One region of the Arthrobacter gandavensis genome, then DNA from elsewhere that is predicted to be linked to it. Evidence: riboswitches for the same ligand, from Rfam matches in the RefSeq annotation. Region 1 holds a riboswitch; each other region holds the start of a gene.
The links. A riboswitch is a leader RNA that binds a small molecule or an ion and turns the genes downstream of it on or off. The one in region 1 is predicted to bind S-adenosylmethionine.
Positions count from the first base shown of each region.

Region 1 (4,876 bases):
CGTCATGGGAATAGATGTAGCCCTTGCCGTGCCCCAGCTGCTTGGCACCGGGGTAGTGGGCGTCGCGCAGGTGCGCCGGAACGCCTGTCCCGTATCCGGCACGTACATCCGCTGTGGCAGCACCGATCGCCTTGTAGGACGCGTTGGACTTTGGCGCGGTGGCAATGTGCACCACCGCTTCGGCCAGGATCAGCCGGCCTTCGGGCATACCGATCATCTGCACGGCCTGGGCTGCGGCCACCGCCGTCTGCAGCGCCGTCGGGTCCGCCATGCCAACGTCTTCCGCGGCGGAGATCATCAGCCGGCGGGAGATAAAGCGTGGGTCCTCCCCCGCCTCAAGCATTTTGGCCAGATAGTGCAGGGCAGCGTCCACGTCGGATCCGCGCAGGGACTTGATGAAGGCGCTGGTGACGTCATAGTGCTGGTCGCCGGCCCGGTCGTAGCGCAGTGCGGCGACGTCGAGGGCCTGTTCGGCGTGTGCCAGCTCCACGGTGGGGACAGCGACGTCGGGGTCGCGTTCGGAGTACGCGACGCCGGCAGCGGCCTCCAGTGCGGTCAGCCCTCGGCGGGCGTCCCCGGCAGCCAGGCGCACCAGGTGCTCCAGGGCTTCGCCGCTAAGTTCCACCCGCCCGGCCAGGCCCCGCTCGTCCTCGACTGCACGCACCAGCAGCCCGGAGATATCCGCTTCGGTCAGGGGCTTGAGGGTCAGGAGCAGGGACCGGGAAAGCAGCGGGGAAACCACCGAGAAGGACGGGTTTTCGGTGGTGGCTGCGATCAGGACAACCCACCGGTTCTCCACGCCGGGCAGAAGGGCGTCCTGCTGGGCCTTATTAAAACGGTGGATTTCATCCAGGAACAGGACGGTGGTGATGCCGTGCAGGTCCCGTGCCGTCAGCGCCTCATCCATGACCCGGCGGACGTCCTTGACGCCGGAGGTGATTGCCGAGAGTTCCACGAATTTACGGCCGGGACCACGGGCAACGACGTGCGCCAGGGTGGTCTTGCCGGTGCCCGGTGGGCCCCAGAGCATCACCGAGGAAGGGCCGGCCGGCCCTCCCTGAGGTGCTTCGGCGAGGGTGCGCAGCGGTGACCCGGGTGCCAGGAGGTGCTGCTGGCCGACAACCTCGTCCAGGCTGCGGGGGCGCATGCGTACAGCAAGGGGGCTGCGCGGGCGCTGCCGTGAGTCGCCGTCCGCTGTGGCGTCGTCGTCGTCGTGGTCCTGCAGGTTCTGATCCTCGCCGCTGTTGAACAAGTCATTCACGCTTCAAGGCTACCCGTGCCATCGAGATGACACTTACGGCTCCTTTCAGCGCTGAAAAGAGCCGTAAGTGTCATCTCGATGGGCATGATGCACTAGATGGACTGTTAGAGGGAAACCGATCCGTCGATGCAGGTGACGGACTCGCCGCCAATCCAGATCCGTCCTTCGCGGGTGAAGACGCGGACCAGTCCGGAGCGGTGGACGGCGGTGCCCTGCGTGACGGTATAGCGTTCCTCCGCGATGCCCTCGCCGATCAGCCACTGGGCGAGTCCGGCGTTGAGGCTGCCGGTGACCGGATCCTCGGAGACGCCGAGGCCGGGCGCGAAAGCACGGACTTCGAAGTCCGTCTCCGCTGCTTCAGGCTGGGGTCCGATCACGCCGACGCGCAGGTCGCCGATCGCGGCGTGGTCGGGGCGCAGCGAGAGCACCGTCTCGGCGTCGGGCAGCAGGAGTCCCAGCCAACCGGGACCGTTATCCACCCACTGATGGCCGCGGATCTGGTCCGCAGTGAGTCCCAGCGCGGCCGTTACCCGGGCCAGGGTGCCCTCCTCCACCGGCCCGGTGCGGATCAGCCGGGGCGCTGCAAAGGCGGCCAGACCGGCGTTGACGCGAAGAGGAACCAGTCCGATTCCGCATTCCTGCACGACCAGTCCGGCCTTCATCGGGGTGTTCCCGGCCTCGGTCCATGCGTGGCAGGTTCCCAGCGTCGGGTGCCCCGCAAAGGGGATCTCCCCGCCCGGCGTGAAGATCCGCACCCGGTAGTCCGCTTCCTCCTGCGTCGCCGGGAGGATAAAGGTGGTTTCGGAGAGGTTCGTCCAGCGGGCGAACTGCAGCATCGCGTCGTCGTCGAGGTCTTCCCCGTCCAGCACCACGGCCAGCGGGTTGCCCTGGTAAGGCTTGCTGCCGAAGACGTCTACCTGTTTGAACCAGCGTTGTCTCATGCGGACACTGTAATAGCTGGCCCCGCGTGCGCGGAAAGGCGTGCCGGTGGTGCCGTTAGGCTCTACACATGAGAAAGCGGCAGAACCTCTTCCGCCGCACCAAAGCACAGGGCACTACAGACGGGAACAAGAGTGAAGCGAAGTATTGATCAGGACTTCCCGGAGGTGGTTCCTGACCACTACAACACCACGTGGGTTGCGGGAGGCCTCAGCTACGCCGGTGAGTATCTTGGCCCGGATGATCACAGTCCATTCCCGGTCTACGTTTCAATGCACCATCACGGTGACCGGTCGAAGCAGGGCAACGAGGGTGGTGTGGACCCGGCGGATGTTCCGCACCTCGATACCCACCCCGCACGGTTCAGCGAGTCCTGCACGGAGGAGGACAAAGCCAGGATCAGCCGCTACATCTATCTGTCGATGACGCGCATGCCGCATGACGGTGGCTGGGACTACAGTGTTCGAATTGATTTCAAAATGAACCGCGACTGGAACGATGTGGTGGGTCTGGTGAACCAGTACCTTCCCGAAGGGTACGTGCTCGACAATTACTGGGTCGGCCTGTAGGCGGCACTGGGACAAATCCGGGCGCCCACCGGTTAAGTACGCCCGTTACGAACTGTTGCCCGGCATTGCCGATATGTGACGGACGTTTGCCCCGGGACATCATGGCTCCTAGATTGGTAGCCAGAATCAAGAGTTCCAGCCACAGGCCCTGGCCGGCTGGACGGCAACCCTCTCGCCGTAGCGGGGTGCTCCAGGTGACGATTCGGCCGTTCCGGTGGATCTCCCGGTCCGGCAAGTACAGCGTCTTCCGCGGTATTGCGCCGCGGGCTGCGCGTCAGGCAGAGGAATCTCCATGACACTTGAAACCGATCTCCAGCCCAACGCACTGCGCCAGGCCTTTGGGCGCTTCCCCTCCGGAATCGCAGCGCTCTGCGCCGAAGTCGACGGCGCACCGCAGGGAATCGTGGCCTCTTCCTTCACCGTGGGCGTTTCGATGGATCCGCCCCTGGTCATGTTCGCGGTGCAGAATACTTCCCGCACCTGGCCGCTGCTTCGGACTGCGGTCCGGATCGGCGTGTCCATCCTGGGCACGGGGCACGACGGCGTCTGCCGCCAGATCGCTTCCCGCGACGGCGACCGCTTCGCCGGGCTGAGCCTGCACGAAGCCGACACCGGCGCCCTGTTCCTGGATGAGGCCGCCCTCTGGCTTGAAACGTCGGTTGAGAACGAGGTTCCGGCCGGGGACCACGCCGTCGTCCTGCTCCGCGTGCACGGCTACTCAACCCACGACGGCGCACATGAGCCGCTCGTCTTCCACGGCTCGGCGTTCCGGAATCTCGCGGTTCCGGCATTCGCCTGAGTCGCCCGCGGTCCGGGCGCCTCACTAAGCTCAAACAGTGACTTCCGAAACTCCCGTATCCACCAGCCGACCGTTCGTCCAGGTCGATGTGTTCAGCCCCGACCCCTTAGGCGGCAACCCGCTCGCCGTCGTTCTCGATGCATCCGGCCTCACCACCGCCCGGATGCAGCAGTTCGCGAACTGGACCAACCTGGCAGAGACCACTTTCCTGCTGCCCCCGTCTGATCCGCTGGCGGACTATCGGGTGCGAATATTCACTCCCACCGAGGAGCTGCCGTTCGCCGGGCATCCCACCCTTGGCTCTGCCCATGCCTGGCTTGAAGCCGGAGGGAAACCCCGGCAGGAGGGCACACTTGTCCAGGAATCAGCAGCCGGCCTGGTACGGATCAAGACGGACGACGCCGGCCTGCTGGCTTTTGCGGCTCCGCCGCTGACACGGTTCGGACCTGTTGCGGAAGAGGCGCTGGACCGCGTGGCCGCCGGCCTGGGGCTGCCCCGCGAGGCACTGCGGGATGCCGCCTGGCTGGTCAACGGTCCGGAGTGGATCGGTGTGCTGCTCGACTCGGCAGAGCAGGTACTGGCCGTACGGCCCGACTACCCCGCCATGGCCGGTTTGGCCGTCGGTGTCATCGGCCCGCATCCCGACGGCGCCGCCACCACGTTTGAAGTACGCACCTTCATCGCCGATGAGCTTCCCTGCGAGGACCCGGTGACGGGCAGTTTCAATGCCGGGGTGGCCCAGTGGCTGATGGGCAGCGGCCGGGCACCGTCGTCGTACGTCGCCGCCCAGGGGACGGTCCTTGGCCGAACCGGACGCGTCCATGTTGAAGCTGACGGGGAAGACATCTGGGTTGGCGGGCAGTGCACTACCCTCATCGCCGGGACTCTCAGGATCTGACGCAGCGGATCGGTCCGGTTTGGGAAAACTCTCCGTTCCTGCACATCTCGGCGGTGGTACGGATTCAACCGCCGCCTCAGCGGCGCACGCCCTGCGTCAGGACGGGCACCGCTGAGCACTCAGCTAGGCATCGAGTCCCAGCCGGAACAGCACGGCCAGGCTGCCCGAATTCAGCCTGGCCAGGCCCGGATTTGAAGCTGTCTGGAGTCCGGTCCAGATTTGGTTTGCCCCGTCGTTCCTCGAGTACATCCCGGCGAACCCTCTCTCCCGGTAGAAGTCGAGGTAGCTCGAGACAGCGCTTTTGATGTGCCCGTCAGCCTCCGGAAGCCATACCTGGGATCCGTCAGCCGGAGAGCACGGGGCTGCCTTCACCGGGGTTGCCGGCACCAGGCACAGGTCAGGGCGGGCCT
Region 1 is NZ_BAAALV010000001.1:380,169-385,044, forward strand. It holds gene ABFX29_RS01780 (replication-associated recombination protein A) at 1-1,261, opposite strand, end outside; gene ABFX29_RS01785 (PhzF family phenazine biosynthesis protein) at 1,366-2,202, opposite strand; gene ABFX29_RS01790 (hypothetical protein) at 2,335-2,769, shown strand; SAM riboswitch class IV at 2,894-3,013, shown strand; gene ABFX29_RS01795 (flavin reductase family protein) at 3,062-3,568, shown strand; gene ABFX29_RS01800 (PhzF family phenazine biosynthesis protein) at 3,606-4,466, shown strand; gene ABFX29_RS01805 (M66 family metalloprotease) at 4,590-4,876, opposite strand, start outside.

Region 2 (4,876 bases), on a different contig from region 1:
GTCATCTCGCCTCGGGCACGCGCCCGCTTGGAGGTGACGTTCAGGCTGACCAGACGGGCGTCCCCTTGTTCATCGTGATGACGAGGGAAATACGTCAAGCTCCTAGCCGGTGACGGCGGGGGCCAGGCGGAACTTCGCCCCGCGGTGGTCTGCGGGGAGCTTATCCCCTGCTCCGAAGAGCTTCTGCCGCAGCGTTCCCGGCGCGTATTCCGTGGGGTACGCGCCACGCTTCTGCAGTTCCGGCACCACAAACTCAACCACGTCCTCAAAGGTGCCGGGAGTGACGGCATAGGCCAGGTTGAAACCGTCGACGTCGGTTTCCTCCACCCAGCGGATCAGCTCCTCTGCGACCTCCGCGCCGGAGCCCACCAGACGGGGACCAAGTCCGCCGATTCCGGCACTCGCGGCAATGTCGCGCACCGTCCACGGCTCGCCGTCGTCGTTCACCTTCTGGAAGTTCGCCGCAGCTGACTGGATGGCGTTGGACTTCACGGCGCCCAGCGGCTCGTCGAGGTTGTAGGTGGAGAGGTCAACGCCCATCCAGCCGGACAGCAGTGCAAGGGCGCCTTCGTCGCTGGTGTAGCGCTGGTAGTCCTGGTGCTTGGCTTCGGCTTCCTCGGCGGTGGCGGCAGTGATGATGGTCAGCAGGGTATAAATCCGAACTGAGTGCCGGTCCCGGCCGGCGGCCTCAGCGGCGTCGCGGATCCTGGTGACGGTTGCTTTCAGCTTTTCCGGCGTGGGAGCACCCACAAACACGGCTTCGGCGTTTTCGGCTGCGAAGGCGATGCCCCGCGGCGAGGCACCGGCCTGGTAGATCACCGGGGTGCGCTGCGGGGAGGGCTCGGAGATGTGGATGCCGGGGACCTTGAAGTACTTGCCCTCGTGGTTGATGTCGTGGACCTTGGCCGGGTCGGTGAACACGCCGGTTTCCTTGTCGCGGACGACGGCATCGTCTTCCCAGGAGCCTTCGAGCAGCTTGTAGACCACTTCGAGGTATTCGTCGGCGTGGTTGTAGCGCTCGTCGTGCTCCAGCTGGTCTTCGGCGCCCATGTTCCGCGCCGCGGAGGGAAGGTAGCCGGTCACAACGTTCCAGCCCACCCGTCCCTCGGTGAGGTGGTCCAGGGTAGAGAGCCGGCGCGCGAACGGGTACGGGTGCTCGTAGGCCGTGCCTGCAGTGACGCCGAAGCCGAGATGTTCGGTTACCAGGGCCATGGCGGAGACCAGCAGCAGCGGATCGTTGACCGGCACCTGGGTGCCCTGGCGCAGGGTTGCCTCGTTGGACGAACCGTAGACGTCGTAGGTGCCGAGTACATCCGCGATGAAGATGCCGTCGAACAGGCCGCGTTCGCAGGTCTGCGCCAGGTGCGTCCAGTAACTGAGCTTGGTGTAGTCGGCGGAGCGGTCTTCCGGGTGGCGCCAGAGTCCGGGTGACTGGTGGCCCACGCAGTTCATGTCGAAGGCGTTGAAGCGAATGTGGCGGGCGGGCGTGGTGGCCATGAGGGTCCTTTGCATGCGGGACGCCGCGCAGGGGCGCCGTACTTGCCGCCGGCGGTCTTGCCGGTCGACCGGATCGTCATCTGGGGCACCCCGCTACGGGAGAGGGTTGCCGCCCAACCAGCCAGAGCTTCGCGTTGGGACTCATGATCCTGCGGGTTCAGTATGCGCCGGGCCCCGGGGGTGCACGCAAGCCCCGCCTGTCACGGGGCGTAACGGCCGCCGTCGTGCTCCCCCGCCCAGGCACCCAGCCACCCCTCCCCGAACCATCGAGATGACAGAAACTGCCCGTTTCAGCGCTGTAACGTGCAGTTTCTGCTATCTCGATGGAAAGGGAGCGGGATTCGAAATGTTACGCCGGGACTTGCCGGAAACGGACTCTTGGGCGTTTAGTTGGGTCTTGACCATCCCGAGCGGCTGAGAGACCTGGATCAGTGAAGCCGCAGCAACCCTGGTCGGAGTGCTTCCTCCTTGAGGCACTGCGATAGCGAGGTGGACGTCGCAGGAGGCCGCTAACCCGGCCCAGGACGTTTTCCGTAGGGTGCTACTGCCAGGACCGATGGAGTGTTCACATGACTGCAGTACTTTCCTCCGGCTCCCATGCCGTCTCCGCTGCCCCGCGCACCGCGCCTGACACTGCCCTGTCCGTGACGTTCGACGGCGTTGGCCGCAGCTTCGGCTCCGGTGCAGATGCCCACGTGGTGCTTCGGGACATCAACTTCGAAGTGCGCCCCGGGGAAGTCCTGGCGATCCTCGGGTCCAGCGGCTGCGGCAAGTCCACCCTGCTGCGCGCCACCGCAGGGCTCGACGCCGCTTCCACCGGTCAGGTGCTGATCGACGGGACCGCAGTGCGCGGCATCGACGACCGCTGCGCCGTCGCCTTCCAGGAACCCCGGCTGCTGCCCTGGCAGACCCTGCAGGCCAACGTTGCCATCGGCTTGCCCAAGGGTGTCAGCGCCAGCGAAGGCAAGGCCAAGGTTTCCGAGCTGCTCAAGCTGGTGGAGCTGGACAGCTTCGCCAAGCACCAGCCCCGCGCAGTGTCCGGCGGCATGGCCCAGCGTGCTTCGCTGGCCCGTGCGCTGGCCCGCAAACCCGGCGTCCTGCTGCTGGATGAGCCTTTCGGCGCCCTCGATGCCCTGACCCGTTTGAAGATGCAGGACCTGCTGCTGGACGTGCACCGCGCGGCTCCGGCAACCGTCCTGCTTGTCACGCACGACGTCGATGAAGCCCTGCAGCTCGCCGACCGGATCATCGTGCTGGGCCGCGAACCGGGCAAACCCGGCGCCACCATCACCCAAACCATCACCGTGCCCGGCGCCCGGCCGCGGGACCGTGCCTCGGCCGAGCTTGCCCGAATGCGCGGCGAGCTCCTGGCGAGCCTCGGCGTCGACCGCCACTAAGGCCCGTTTTCCCCTGCCCCCGGTGTCCTGCGGGGCGAATCCGCAGTCCCTCTGTGCCTGCACCCGTGCTTTCCCTGAATTTTTCCGCACCACCCGTCTCGAAGGAATCCCCATGAACAGCCGTTCCAGCTTCTCCCGCCGCCCGCCCCGCTTCTCCCGCCGCCCGCTCACCGCACTGGCAGCCACCGCCGCCGCCCTCACGCTGGCCCTGACCGGCTGCGTGGCCGGAGAGGATTCCTCCGGTGCGGCCGCCAATGACGCAGCCGACGGCGGCACCCTGAACATCGACTTCGCCACGTACAACCCGCTCAGCCTGGTCATCAAGGACCAGGGCTGGCTCGAAGCAACCCTTGAAGAGCAGGGTGTGGAGGTCAACTGGGTGCAGTCCGCCGGGTCGAACAAAGCCAATGAGGCGCTGCGTGCCGGTGCGATCGACGTCGGCTCCACCGCCGGTTCGGCAGCCCTGCTGGCCCGCTCCAACGGTTCGCCGATCAAGACCATCAGCATCTACTCGCAGCCGGAATGGGCGGGACTGCTGGTCTCCCCCGATTCGGATATCACCTCGGTAGCTGATCTGGCCGGCAAGTCCGTAGCCGCCACCAAGGGCACCGATCCGTACTTCTTCCTGGTTCAGGCACTGGAAGAGGCCGGCCTGAGCACCTCAGACGTCACGGTCGAGAACCTGCAGCACGCCGACGGCCGCACCGCCCTCGAGAACGGTTCGGTGGACGCCTGGTCCGGACTGGATCCGATCATGGCCGGAGCCGAGCACGCCGGCGCCGAGTTCCTCTACCGGAACCTGGACTTCAACACCTACGGTTTCCTGAACGCCACTGAGTCCTTCCTCGAGGAAAAGCCGGAACTGGCCCAGACCGTGGTGGACGCCTACGAAAAGGCCCGCGCCTGGGCCGCGGAGAACCCCGAGGAAACTGCGCAGATCCTCGCCGACGTCGCAGGCCTGGACCTTGAGGTGGCCCGCACCGTGATCCTGGAACGCAGCAACCTCGACGTCGACGCCGCCCCGGGCGACGCGCAGCGCAAGGTCCTGGAAAAGGTTGGTCCAGTCTTCGTCGAAACCGGCGACGTCGCCAACCAGAAGGCGATCGACGACGCCGTGGCCTCCCTGCTCGATGACACCTTCGTGCAGAAGGCCAACGCGGAAACCATCAAGGACTCCTAATGAGCACCAATCCTTCTCCTGCCGCTGCACCCGCAGCGGCAGGCCCGTTCGGACCTTCCGCAGCGCCGGCACCTGTCCGGAAGACCAGCTCCGGCGGCTTCCTGTCCCGGACCTGGGCGCGCGTGGCCCTGGGCCTGGTGGTTCCCGTCCTGCTGCTGGGCCTCTGGCAGCTGGTCTCCGTGCTCGGCGTCTTCAGCGCCGTGCAGCTGCCCTCTCCGGGCGCGGTGCTGACCTCGGCTGCGGACCTGATTGAGCGCGGCGAGCTGGGCACGCACATTGCCATCTCCACTCAGCGGGTGCTGACCGGCTTCGCGCTCGGCGCGGCCCTGGGCCTGGTCCTGGGCGCCCTGCTGGGCCTGTCCAAGCTGGCGGACGTACTGCTGGGCCCGCTGTTCGGTGCGGTACGCGCCGTTCCCTCCCTGGCCCTGGTTCCGCTGCTGATCCTCTGGATGGGTATCGGTGAGGATTCAAAGGTCACGCTGATCACCATCGGCGCGTTTTTCCCGGTCTTCACCACCGTGTCCCTCGCCCTGCGCCATGTGGACAAGAACCTCGTCGAAGCGGCCCGTGCCTTCGGCCTGAACGGGATCAGGCTGCTCACCACGGTGCAGCTGCCTGCCGTCGTACCCGCCGTGTTCTCCGGCCTGCGGCTCGCCCTGGCACAGTCTTGGCTGTTCCTGGTGGCTGCGGAACTGATCGCGTCCTCCATGGGGCTGGGCTTCCTGCTCACGGACTCCCAGAACAACGGCCGCACCGACCGGATGTTCCTGGCGATCGTGCTGCTGGCAGTTATCGGCAAAAC
Region 2 is NZ_BAAALV010000002.1:32,659-37,534, forward strand. It holds gene ABFX29_RS03290 (LLM class flavin-dependent oxidoreductase) at 103-1,497, opposite strand; SAM riboswitch class IV at 1,531-1,646, opposite strand; gene ABFX29_RS03295 (ABC transporter ATP-binding protein) at 2,067-2,894, shown strand; gene ABFX29_RS03300 (aliphatic sulfonate ABC transporter substrate-binding protein) at 3,007-4,074, shown strand; gene ABFX29_RS03305 (ABC transporter permease) at 4,074-4,876, shown strand, end outside.
Region 2: it holds a riboswitch for S-adenosylmethionine, as region 1 does, so the genes downstream of both, ABFX29_RS03290 (LLM class flavin-dependent oxidoreductase) here and ABFX29_RS01795 (flavin reductase family protein) in region 1, are expected to answer to the same signal.

Region 3 (4,876 bases), on a different contig from region 1:
CCAGAGCCACTGGCGGACCAGGCACTGCTCCGCCAGGTCCTGCCCGCGTTCCGGATCGAGGTCGATGTAGGGGAAGGCCTGGAAAATGTAGTGGTAGCCCAGCAGCTGTCCAATCGAGTTGTCCGCGCGGGCTACCCGCTGCACGATTTCGAAGGCGGTGCTCCAGTTGATTCCGGCGCCGCCGTAGCGGGCGGGAATGGTGAGCGGCAGCAGCCCGGACCGGCGCAGGATCTCCAGTTCCGTGAACGGCGGCTTGTTGGCGGCGTCGCGCTCGAGGGCATCCGCGCCGAGGATCGCCGCGACCTCGTCTGCGACGTCGAACCAGCGCTGCGCCTCTGCTGGCACCGTGTGTCCGTATCGGGTGAGCAGGCTGGCAGTCATCGGGTAGCTCCTGGGGTTGCAAGGGTATTTTCGGGGGTGAAGGCGCCGCGGAACTGCGAAGCCCGGTGCCGTTCGTTCAGCAGCGGACCTGCGCCAAAGAGTTTCTCGCGCAGTGTCCCGGGGGCGTATTCGCTCTGTGCCAGGCCGCGGCGGCGCAGCTCAGGCAGCACACCGTCGATGAAGTCGGTGTAGGAGCCGGGCAGGATGGCGTTGATGATGTTGATGCCGTCCACCCCCGCGTCCTGCCAGCGTTCAAGTTCATCGGCGATCTGTTCCGGGGTGCCGGTGACCTGCTGGGCCTCGGTGCGGTAGCGGGCAACGTCGGCCAGGGTGGGATTGCCGCCCGGGGTGGAGTCGATGATCGCCTGCAGTACTCCCCGGCCCCCTTCGGTCTGTACGTCCCCCAGCGGGGTGTCCAGGTCCAGGCCGCCGAGGTCGATGCCCAGGCCGCCGCCGATGTGCGCGATCACGGCATCCAGGTCCAGGAATTCGTCCTGCTCGGCCTTTTTCCGCTGTGCTTCGGCTTCGGTGCCGCCCACCACGAAGGACAGGCCGGTGAAGACCTTGATGTCGTCGGGCCGCCGCCCGGCTTCTGCGGCGCGTGCCCGGACTCCCGCGGAGACCTTGGCCGCGTGGGCGTGGTTGGGGGCGAAGATGAACGTCGCCTCGGCGTTGGCTGCAGCGAACTGCTGCCCCCGCCCGGAACTTCCGGCCTGGAAGAGCACGGGCGTGCGCTGCGGGGAAGGTGAGCTCAGGTGCGGTCCGTCGATCGAGTACCGTTCGCCGCGGTGGTGGATCTTGTGGACTTTGTCCGGATCCGCGTGAATGCCGCTGGTTTTGTCCTGGACCAGGGCGCCGTCGTCCCAGGACCCTTCCCAGAGCTTGTACACGGCGTCGGTGTATTCGTCCGCCCAGTCGTAGCGGCGGTCGTGTTCCGTGAGGCCGTCGCCGCCGAAGTTGCGGTGCGCGTTCTCCAGCACGGAGGTGACGATGTTCCAGCCGGCACGGCCACCGGAGAGATGGTCAAGGGTGGAGAGCTGCCGCGCGAACTGGAACGGATGGCTCTGCACCACGGACGACGTCGCAGCCAGGCCGATATCCCTGGTGGCACCTGAGAGTGCGGCGAGCAGAAGCAGCGGATCGTTGGCCGGCACCTGCAGGCCGCGGCGCACGTGGGATGACCAGCCGCCGTCGTGGTTCCCGTACAGGCCCACGACGTCGGCAAAGAACAGGGCGTCGAACTTCGCCGCTTCGAGCTGCCGGGCAAGGTCTGTCCAGAAGGACAGCTCGTTGAAGCGGTGCTGCTCGGCATCGGGGTGGCGCCACTGGCCGCCGCGGATGTGGCTGGTGGTGTTCATCAGGAAGGCGTTCAGCAGAAGGCGCGGACGCCCGCCGGGAAAACGGGTACTGGGAATGCTCATGGAAGTAACTTTCGGTAGGAGCGGGAAGGCTAGAGGCGCTTGTCGGCGCGGCGGGAGAGCCAGGAGCCGCCCAGCTGCACGGCCTGGACCAGCAGGACCATCAGCACAATGGCAGTGAGCATCAGCCCGGTCTCGTAGCGGTAGTAGCCGTAGCGGATGGCAAAGTCGCCGATTCCCCCGCCGCCCACCAGGCCGGCCATGGCGGAGTAGGAGATGAAGCTGACCGTCATGATGGTCACCGAGCTGATCAGGGCCGGACGGGCTTCAACCAGCAGCACGTCCCGCACAATCTGCCCGCGGGTGGCGCCCATGGAGCGGGCCGCTTCCACTACCCCGCCGCCGAGCGCGGTGATGTTCTGCTCCACGAACCGGGCAAAGTACGGGATGGCGTTGATGGTCAGCGGCACGATAACGGCTGCGGTGCCGATGGTTGTTCCCACCACGAAGCGGGTGAACGGGATGATCGCGATCAGCAGGATCAGGAACGGAAAGGAACGCACCAGATTCACCAGTGAGTCCAGGACGCGGTGCAGCCGCGGTTTGTGCCCCAGCCCGTCCGGCCCAAGGGAGTAGAGCAGCACACCCAGCGGGGTGCCGATCAGCACCGCCAGCGGAATCGCGACCAGCAGCATGGTGCCGGTCTGGCCCAGTGCGGCGAGCAGTTCCGGCCAGACTTCGGCAATTCGCTCAAGCAACGCGGACTCCTTCCCGGCCGGCAGCCCGGTCCAGGGTGATTTCGTCGGAGATCAGGTACCGGCCGATTGCGGTGGCTGGCGTGAACCCGGGCCGGGCCAGCTCCGCGAGCGCGAACTGTTCCACCACCCGGCCTTCCTCCATCACGGCCACGTTGTCCGCAATCGCCTTGATGACGTTCATTTCATGGGTCACCACCACGATCGTGATGCCGAACCGTGCGTTGACGTCGCTGAGGTACTGCAGCACGGAGGCGGTGGTCCGCGGGTCGACGGCGGAGGTCGGTTCGTCGCAGAGCAGCACCTTGGGCCGCGTGGCCAGGGCACGGGCGATTGCAACTCGCTGCTTCTGTCCGCCGGAGAGCTTGGCCGGATAGGTCCCCGCCTTCTCCGAGAGGTCGACGACGGCGAGCGCCTCCAGTGCGCGGGCGCGGCGTTCGGCGGCGTTCTTCACTCCGGCGAACTTGAGCGAGAGCTCCACGTTCTGCGCCGCGGTCCGGTTGTTCAGGAGGTTGAAGTGCTGGAAGATCATGCCGATCTCATGCCTGGCCGCCCGAAGCTCGGCATCACCCAAGCCGGTCAGGTCCGTTCCATCCACCAGTACACGGCCGGACGTTGGGCGTTCCAGCAGGTTGATGTTGCGCAGCAGGGTGGATTTACCGGCACCGGAGAACCCGATGATGCCCTGGATGCTTCCCTTGGGGATGGACAGGGTGACGTTGTCCACTGCCGTGAAGGCCGATTCACCGCCCCCAAAGACGGTAGAGACGTTTTCGATCCGGATCATGCTGTCCTCCTGCGGTCTGAGCCCGGGAAGAGGTGCACGCCTCCGCAGGCTCACGCAGCCGTGCGGAAGGCACGGGGCAGCGGACCGCAAAGAGCAGGTGCTTCTCCATCGGTCCTGGCGGTAGCACCCTTCTTCAGCGGAAAGCCCGCGGAAGGGGGTTGCTGCGGCGTCACGGAGCCAGGTCTCTCAGCCGCTCTGGATGGTTACGGGACTATCTAAACCGCCCAGGCACCGGCGGGGCCAGAAGATTTCCCCGTGCGGCCGAATGCGTCGGTGCGTAACGCGCCGCGGCGTCACAATCCGTTTTGTTACGTCCGTGGGGGTCCCTGCCCCAACCCACGCGCCACCCGCGCAGACGCACGGGCGTTCTGCGGCGCGGGAGCACTGATTCTCCTGGGAATCCGCGAGGATGGGAACGTGAGATCTACGGAACGCCCCGCCCTTTCGCCCTCGCTTGGGCCGGCCGAATTCCGCCGCTGGTACTGGCTAAAGGAAGAGCTGCAGGCGTTCGCGCGCACGCAGGAGATATCCGCTGCCGGTTCAAAGGAGCAGCTGGCAGAACGCATCGCCGCATTCCTGGCGGGCACACCGCTTCCTCCCCCGGCCGGCAGGCCTCACATGTCCCGGCAGCGGCTCGTACCGCCGCTGACCATCCACACCGTGATTCCGGCGGGACATCCGTGCAGCCAGGTGCTGCGGGAGTTCTTCGTCCACGCCCTCGGGCCCGGGTTCCGGTTCGATGCGCCGATGCGGGAGTTCTTTGCCGCCAATGACGGGACCGCGACCCTGGCCGCAGCCCTGGACCACTGGCACGCCACCCGGGATACTGCTGCGCGGCCGATCAGCCCGCAGTTCGAACTCAACCGCTTCTCCAGGGACTGGCATGCAGCACATCCCGGCGGCAGCCGCGATCAGATGATTCAGGCCTGGAAAGCGTACCGGGCGCTGCCCGTGGACCAGCGGATCCAGGACAGCGTCTGATGTTCCGTCGCTAGAGTCCAAACCTTCCGGCCTCGATGACCGGGCAGGTGTTCATGACGACGTCGAGCCCTGCGTTTGCGGCGCGCTTCGCGGCGTCTTCATCGACCACGCCCAGCTGCAGCCACACGGCCTTGGCGCCGATTGAAATGGCCTGGTCCACGATGTTTCCCACCTTGGCCGAATTCACGAAGCAATCCACAACGTCCACCTGGCCGGGGATGTCCGCCAGCTTGCTGTAGCCCTGCTGGCCGTGGACGGCCTGCCCGGAAAGGTTCACGGGGATGATCTCCATGCCCAGGGAATCCCGGACAAACCGTGAAACACCGACGGCGGGACGGGCCGGATTGTTCGAAAGGCCCACTACCGCCCAGCGGCCCTTGGCCGTGAGCAGCCGGGTAATGACCTCGGGATCATTGAGGTGCACCATGCGGTCTCTCCTTTGAGTCTCTGCAGGGCTCCCACCCTACGCTCAGGGTACAAACGCGGCAGACTGCGGACCTATTCCAGGAAAGCGTCGACGGCGGCGGCCAGGGTCTGGTCATCCAGCCCGTGCCAGCTGCCCTCCAGCAGCTGGAATGACCCCTCGGGCAGCAGCTCGGCAGTCTCACGCGCCC
Region 3 is NZ_BAAALV010000002.1:26,905-31,780, forward strand. It holds gene ABFX29_RS03255 (acyl-CoA dehydrogenase family protein) at 1-381, opposite strand, end outside; gene ABFX29_RS03260 (NtaA/DmoA family FMN-dependent monooxygenase) at 378-1,802, opposite strand; gene ABFX29_RS03265 (methionine ABC transporter permease) at 1,832-2,497, opposite strand; gene ABFX29_RS03270 (methionine ABC transporter ATP-binding protein) at 2,490-3,281, opposite strand; SAM riboswitch class I at 3,384-3,487, opposite strand; gene ABFX29_RS03275 (hypothetical protein) at 3,699-4,262, shown strand; gene ABFX29_RS03280 (CoA-binding protein) at 4,273-4,689, opposite strand; gene ABFX29_RS03285 (alpha/beta fold hydrolase) at 4,761-4,876, opposite strand, start outside.
Region 3: it holds a riboswitch for S-adenosylmethionine, as region 1 does, so the genes downstream of both, ABFX29_RS03270 (methionine ABC transporter ATP-binding protein) here and ABFX29_RS01795 (flavin reductase family protein) in region 1, are expected to answer to the same signal.

Region 4 (4,876 bases), on a different contig from region 1:
AACCCCGTTCCCGCGTCCACCCTCATCGAAGTGGTCCTGGGCAAGCAGACCTCCGAGGAGCTGGCTTCCGCCGCCCGGACCTGGGTGGCCGACCTGGGCAAGACGCCCGTCGTCGTCAATGACGCTCCCGGTTTCGCCAGCTCACGCCTGGGCGTGGCCATTGCCCTGGAGGCGATGCGTATGGTCGAAGAAGGCGTTGCCTCTGCCGAGGACATCGACGCTGCCATGGTCCTGGGCTACAAGCACCCGACCGGCCCGCTGAAGACCACGGACATTGTGGGACTGGACGTGCGCCTGGGCATCGCGGAGTACCTCGCGTCCACCCTTGGCCCCCGCTTCGAGCCGCCGCAGATCCTCCGGGACAAGGTTGCCCGCGGCGAACTCGGCCGCAAGACCGGCAAGGGCTTCTTCGACTGGAGCTAGTTTGCGCCTGGCAGCAGCCCGCATGCGTCGCCTGTTGAGGGAGCATGCGGGCTGCCGCTTTTAAGGTCTGCGATGTCCGCGAAGCCGGCGCCGTCAGCGGGCGGCGTCGATCCCTGCACGCCACCCCGGAGCCCGGCCACCGCGCGGCGGATGCAGCTCGGCGGCATCGATGCCTGAGGTTTGAAGCAGCCAGGAGATCAGGGAGTTCGAATTCCACATGTCTCCGCCGGGCATCTTCGCACCCCACACCAGGCACGGTACCCGGGGCACGCGCTGCAGCAGCGCCCCGGCGTCCCCGGCGGGCAGGCTGAACAGGTCCGGAGGTTCCAGGGCGTAGGCGAGATCGGGAATATCACCGTCCCGCCAGCAGCGGACCTCATACCGGAACAGTTTCAGTACCCCGAGCCGCTGCGCGCCTACGGGGCCGGTTGCCACCACTCCCCGCGGTTCGGAGCCCTGGCCCCACGCCGGCGTCATCTCAATCGTGTACCGGGTCCCGGCGGTCACTTCCAGGGCTGCATGGAACAGCGGCTGGGGGCGGCGGTGCTCGCGGGCGGAGCGCCAAAGCTCCCACCACCGGCTCGTGTGGATCACCACGTGCCCTCCGGCACCGACGGGCAGCCACCATAACTTCACCTCGGCCCTGCCCATCCGGTGCCTCCCTGGTTCCGGCGCGAAGGCCCGAAGGCTAAGACCTGGCCACCGGCTGCTGCAGCTCAGTCACCCAGTCCGCCTGGTCCGCTGACTCCGACCGAAGGTACACCTCGCGGCACGGACCTGACAGGGTCAAACCCCGCGCAATGATCTCTGCGTGCACTGCCTGCCAGCTCTCGCCGATGCGCTCCATCGAACCGAGGTGGACTCCGCAGACTGCCTCCGTAACCGCCGGCAGCTCTACCGCCTCGGCGCCGTCGGGCACGGGGCCCGTGTGCGCGAACCCGGCGGTGATCCGCAGGCCGTCCTCGCCCATATCGTATTCCGCCACCGGCACACCGCCCGGTGTGCCGGAGGCGGACAGGAGGGTTGCGACGGCATCGAAGAGGGGCCCGACGACGCCGGGGACCTCGGGCTGTTCGGACACCACGGCGCTGCGGGCAGCGAGCCGGATGGCCGGGAGGGGCTTTTCAATGATTTCGATCTGGGCCATGGCATTTTCCTTTTCAATAAGGTGGAGCCTGCGCTCAACGTCGATGAGCCGTGCCGCCGCTACCCTCGCCTCTTCGGCGACTTCCGCTCTCCGGAGGCGAAGCAGGCCGGCGATCCGGCCGGAGTCCACCCCGGAAGCGAGCATCGCGGAAATATCGTCCAGGCCGAAGCCCAGGGAACGCAGCGCCACAATCCGGTGCAGCCTCTCAAGCTGGGACGGATCGTAGGAGCGGTAACCGCTGAACTCATCCACGTGAGCGGGCACGAGCAGGCCGGCGGTGTCCCAGTGCCGCAGCATGCGGTGGGTTACCTGGCCGATCTGCGCGAACGCTCCGATGGTTAACATGTCTCAGTTCTCCTGCCTGCCACAGTGTCAGGGTCAAGTATCGCCTCCGAACGGCTTTCCGGGTGCCCGGCAGCGGTACCGCCTACGCTGGAGGAATGGGGAACCCGTCGAACCGCACTGTTGACTGGGAGGGCGCTGCCAACGCCCGGGACCTCGGAGGGATCCCGGCTGCCGGCGGCCAGGTCCGCCCCGGCAGGTTCTACCGGATGGGCCGCTCTGAATGGCTCACTGCCCGCGGCTGGCAGCAAGCGCGCGACGCCGGTGTCCGCACCGTCATCGACCTGCGCAACGCAGCGGAGATCGGCCGCAGGGATACGGATCCCGTGGTGCCGCCGTCGGCAGTCCACGGCGTCCGGTTCCTCAACCTGCCCACCCAGGAAGCCAACGATCCCGACTTCACCGCACTCACGGGCCCGTACATGAGCTCACCGCGCTTCTACCCGGAGAACCTGCGGCGCTGGCCGGAAAAGTTCGCGGCAATCGCGCAGGCCGCCGCGGATGCCCCGCCCGGCGGCGTCGTAATCCACTGCTCCGCCGGACGGGACCGTACCGGGCTGGTGACGGCACTGGTGCTGGGCATGGCCGGTGTGGAGCCGGCGGACATTGCCGCCGACTACCGTGCTGCCCTGACCGGGATCAACGACTGGCACCGGACCCAGCAGCGGCCCAGGGAGCGGCCGCTGGATGCCCCTGAGCTCGCGGCCCGGGCCAACGCCGCCGAAGCGGAGCTGCTGAGTTTCCTGGCGGATTTCGACGCCGCAGCGTACCTGCGCCGGGCCGGTGCCGGCGAGGAAACCCTCGCCCGGCTCCGGTCCAGGCTGCTCGACTCCTAGGCTGACCCGTGGTCCTGCATGGTCACGTCATTCCGCGGAACCCGGCCGCGGCACGGAACCACCCTCTCAGGAGTGGCTAAGTAGAAAAAAGAGCTCCGGTTCCGGCCCTCGTACGCACCGGGAACCATCAGGGAGGAATAGCGGGAGCACCACTGCGGTGTTCCGGGGCTCGCGGCCAGGGCCTCGGCCACCAGGGGAACGTCGTGGTGCCACATGATCTGCTGCCGGCCGTCGAGGACCAGGTAGATCAGGTCCAGTTCCGGATCGGCGTGGACTTCGACGTCGATCCAGTCGTCGTACCTCATGAGGCGGCCGCCGTGGATCCAGTGGATCTTGTGGCCGGGGTGGAAAGCGGTGCAGCGCGGGTCACTGGAGGGAATCACAGCGTGTCCTTCGAGATGAGTGTCCTTGCCCGCTCCGGTTGGACGCGGGCCGCTTCGTCATCCGAACCACCCGCCGAACATTGGGGTTGGTGCATGGCCAGTCGGAGCTTTTCCGCACCCTGCGGGTGCGGAGGCCATGTCTCGTGAAGCACTGATTACGTTAGCAGGCCGGGGGGACACTGGTACATCCCCCGGGATGCGGCGTGCACGGGCTGAGCGCCAAGGTAGGTATATGTGTATGCATGTATGGTGAAGGAAGTGGGTAACCTCCACTGAACCGATTCAAAGAAGAAGGCATCATGCGTGCAGTTGTATTTGAGAAGTGGCAGACTTTCCCGTCCCTGACGGAGGTCGAGAAGCCGAAGCCGGGCCCGGGCGAGGTCCTGCTGAAAGTGGCGGGCGCCGGCGCCTGCCATTCCGACGTCGCGCTTTACAAGGACTTCGCTGAAGGCGCCCCGGGGTCGATCCCGCCGGCCTTCGTCCTTGGCCACGAGAACTCCGGCTGGGTTGAAGAACTCGGCGAAGGGGTGACCGGCGTGGAAATCGGCGGTGCCTACCTGGTCTACGGCCCGGTGGGCTGCGGTCACTGCAAGGCCTGTTCCCGCGGCCAGGACACGTACTGCGAGAACGCTGCCGAGATGCCCTACCTGGGCATGGGCCTGGGCCGCGACGGCGGCATGGCGGAGTACCTGGTGGCCCCGGTGCGCAACCTCGTGCCGCTGGGCGACGCCGACCCCGTTGCCGCAGCTCCGCTCTCGGACGCGGCCCTGACCCCGTACCACGCGATTAAGAACTCCCTGCCGAACCTGGCTGGCGGCGGCAAATACGCCCTGGTCATTGGCCTGGGTGGACTCGGCCAGATGGCAGTGCAGATCCTTAAGGCCCTCACCGGTGCCACCGTGATCGCAACTGACATGAAGGAAGACGCCATGAAGAGGGCCGAGGACGCCGGCGCCATTGTGGTGCCCGGCGGTGAAGGCCAAGTGGAACGGATCCGCGAGATCACCGGCGGACGCGGCGTGGACGCGGCATTCGACTTCGTTGGAGTGGGGCCGACCATCAAGACCGCGGCTGCTTCGATGGCCCCGCAGTCCCGGTTCACGGTGGTCGGTATTGCCGGCGGCGCGTATGAGTGGAGCTTCTTCACTACGCCGTACGAGTCGACGATGACCAACACGTACTGGGGCACCATCGAAGACCTGCACGAAGTGGTTGCCATGTACCGCGCCGGGCAGATCAAGCCCGAGGTTGAGCTCTACGCCATGGACAACGCGCTGGAAGCGTACCGGAAGCTGGAAGCCGGCGAGCTCAGCGGCCGCGCCGTCGTCGTCCCGCACATGAAGTAACCCTTCCGGCCCCCAAAGCACGACGGCGGTGCCCGCGTTTGGCGGGCACCGCCGTCGTGCCGTTGGACCGGGTTTAGCTCAGCGGCGGCCGCGGCAGGGCTGGCCGCCGCCCGGATGCAGGTCGACGTCGGCGGTAATGGCCGCGAGGTAACCGTCGCGGTAGCCGGTGGCGTTCGGATGCAGGTCGAACGGGCCCCGCTCGAAGATGATCCATGGGTCGGACGAACCAACGCCGTGCCCGGCGAACTCGTCCACCACATCCACGTAGGTGGACCGCCGGTCCAGCAGCTGGGCAGCCAAAACCGTATTGAGCGCATCTGTGCCTGCGTTGAACAGGGCGGCTGCTTCGGGACTCAGCAGGCCGGGGACACCGGCGTCGTCGAAGAGATGCGGATAACC
Region 4 is NZ_BAAALV010000002.1:877,562-882,437, forward strand. It holds gene ABFX29_RS07355 (3-hydroxyacyl-CoA dehydrogenase family protein) at 1-423, shown strand, start outside; gene ABFX29_RS07360 (hypothetical protein) at 517-1,074, opposite strand; gene ABFX29_RS07365 (MerR family transcriptional regulator) at 1,112-1,915, opposite strand; gene ABFX29_RS07370 (tyrosine-protein phosphatase) at 2,011-2,748, shown strand; gene ABFX29_RS07375 (hypothetical protein) at 2,745-3,131, opposite strand; SAM riboswitch class IV at 3,148-3,280, opposite strand; gene ABFX29_RS07380 (NAD(P)-dependent alcohol dehydrogenase) at 3,431-4,477, shown strand; gene ABFX29_RS07385 (SGNH/GDSL hydrolase family protein) at 4,556-4,876, opposite strand, start outside.
Region 4: it holds a riboswitch for S-adenosylmethionine, as region 1 does, so the genes downstream of both, ABFX29_RS07375 (hypothetical protein) here and ABFX29_RS01795 (flavin reductase family protein) in region 1, are expected to answer to the same signal.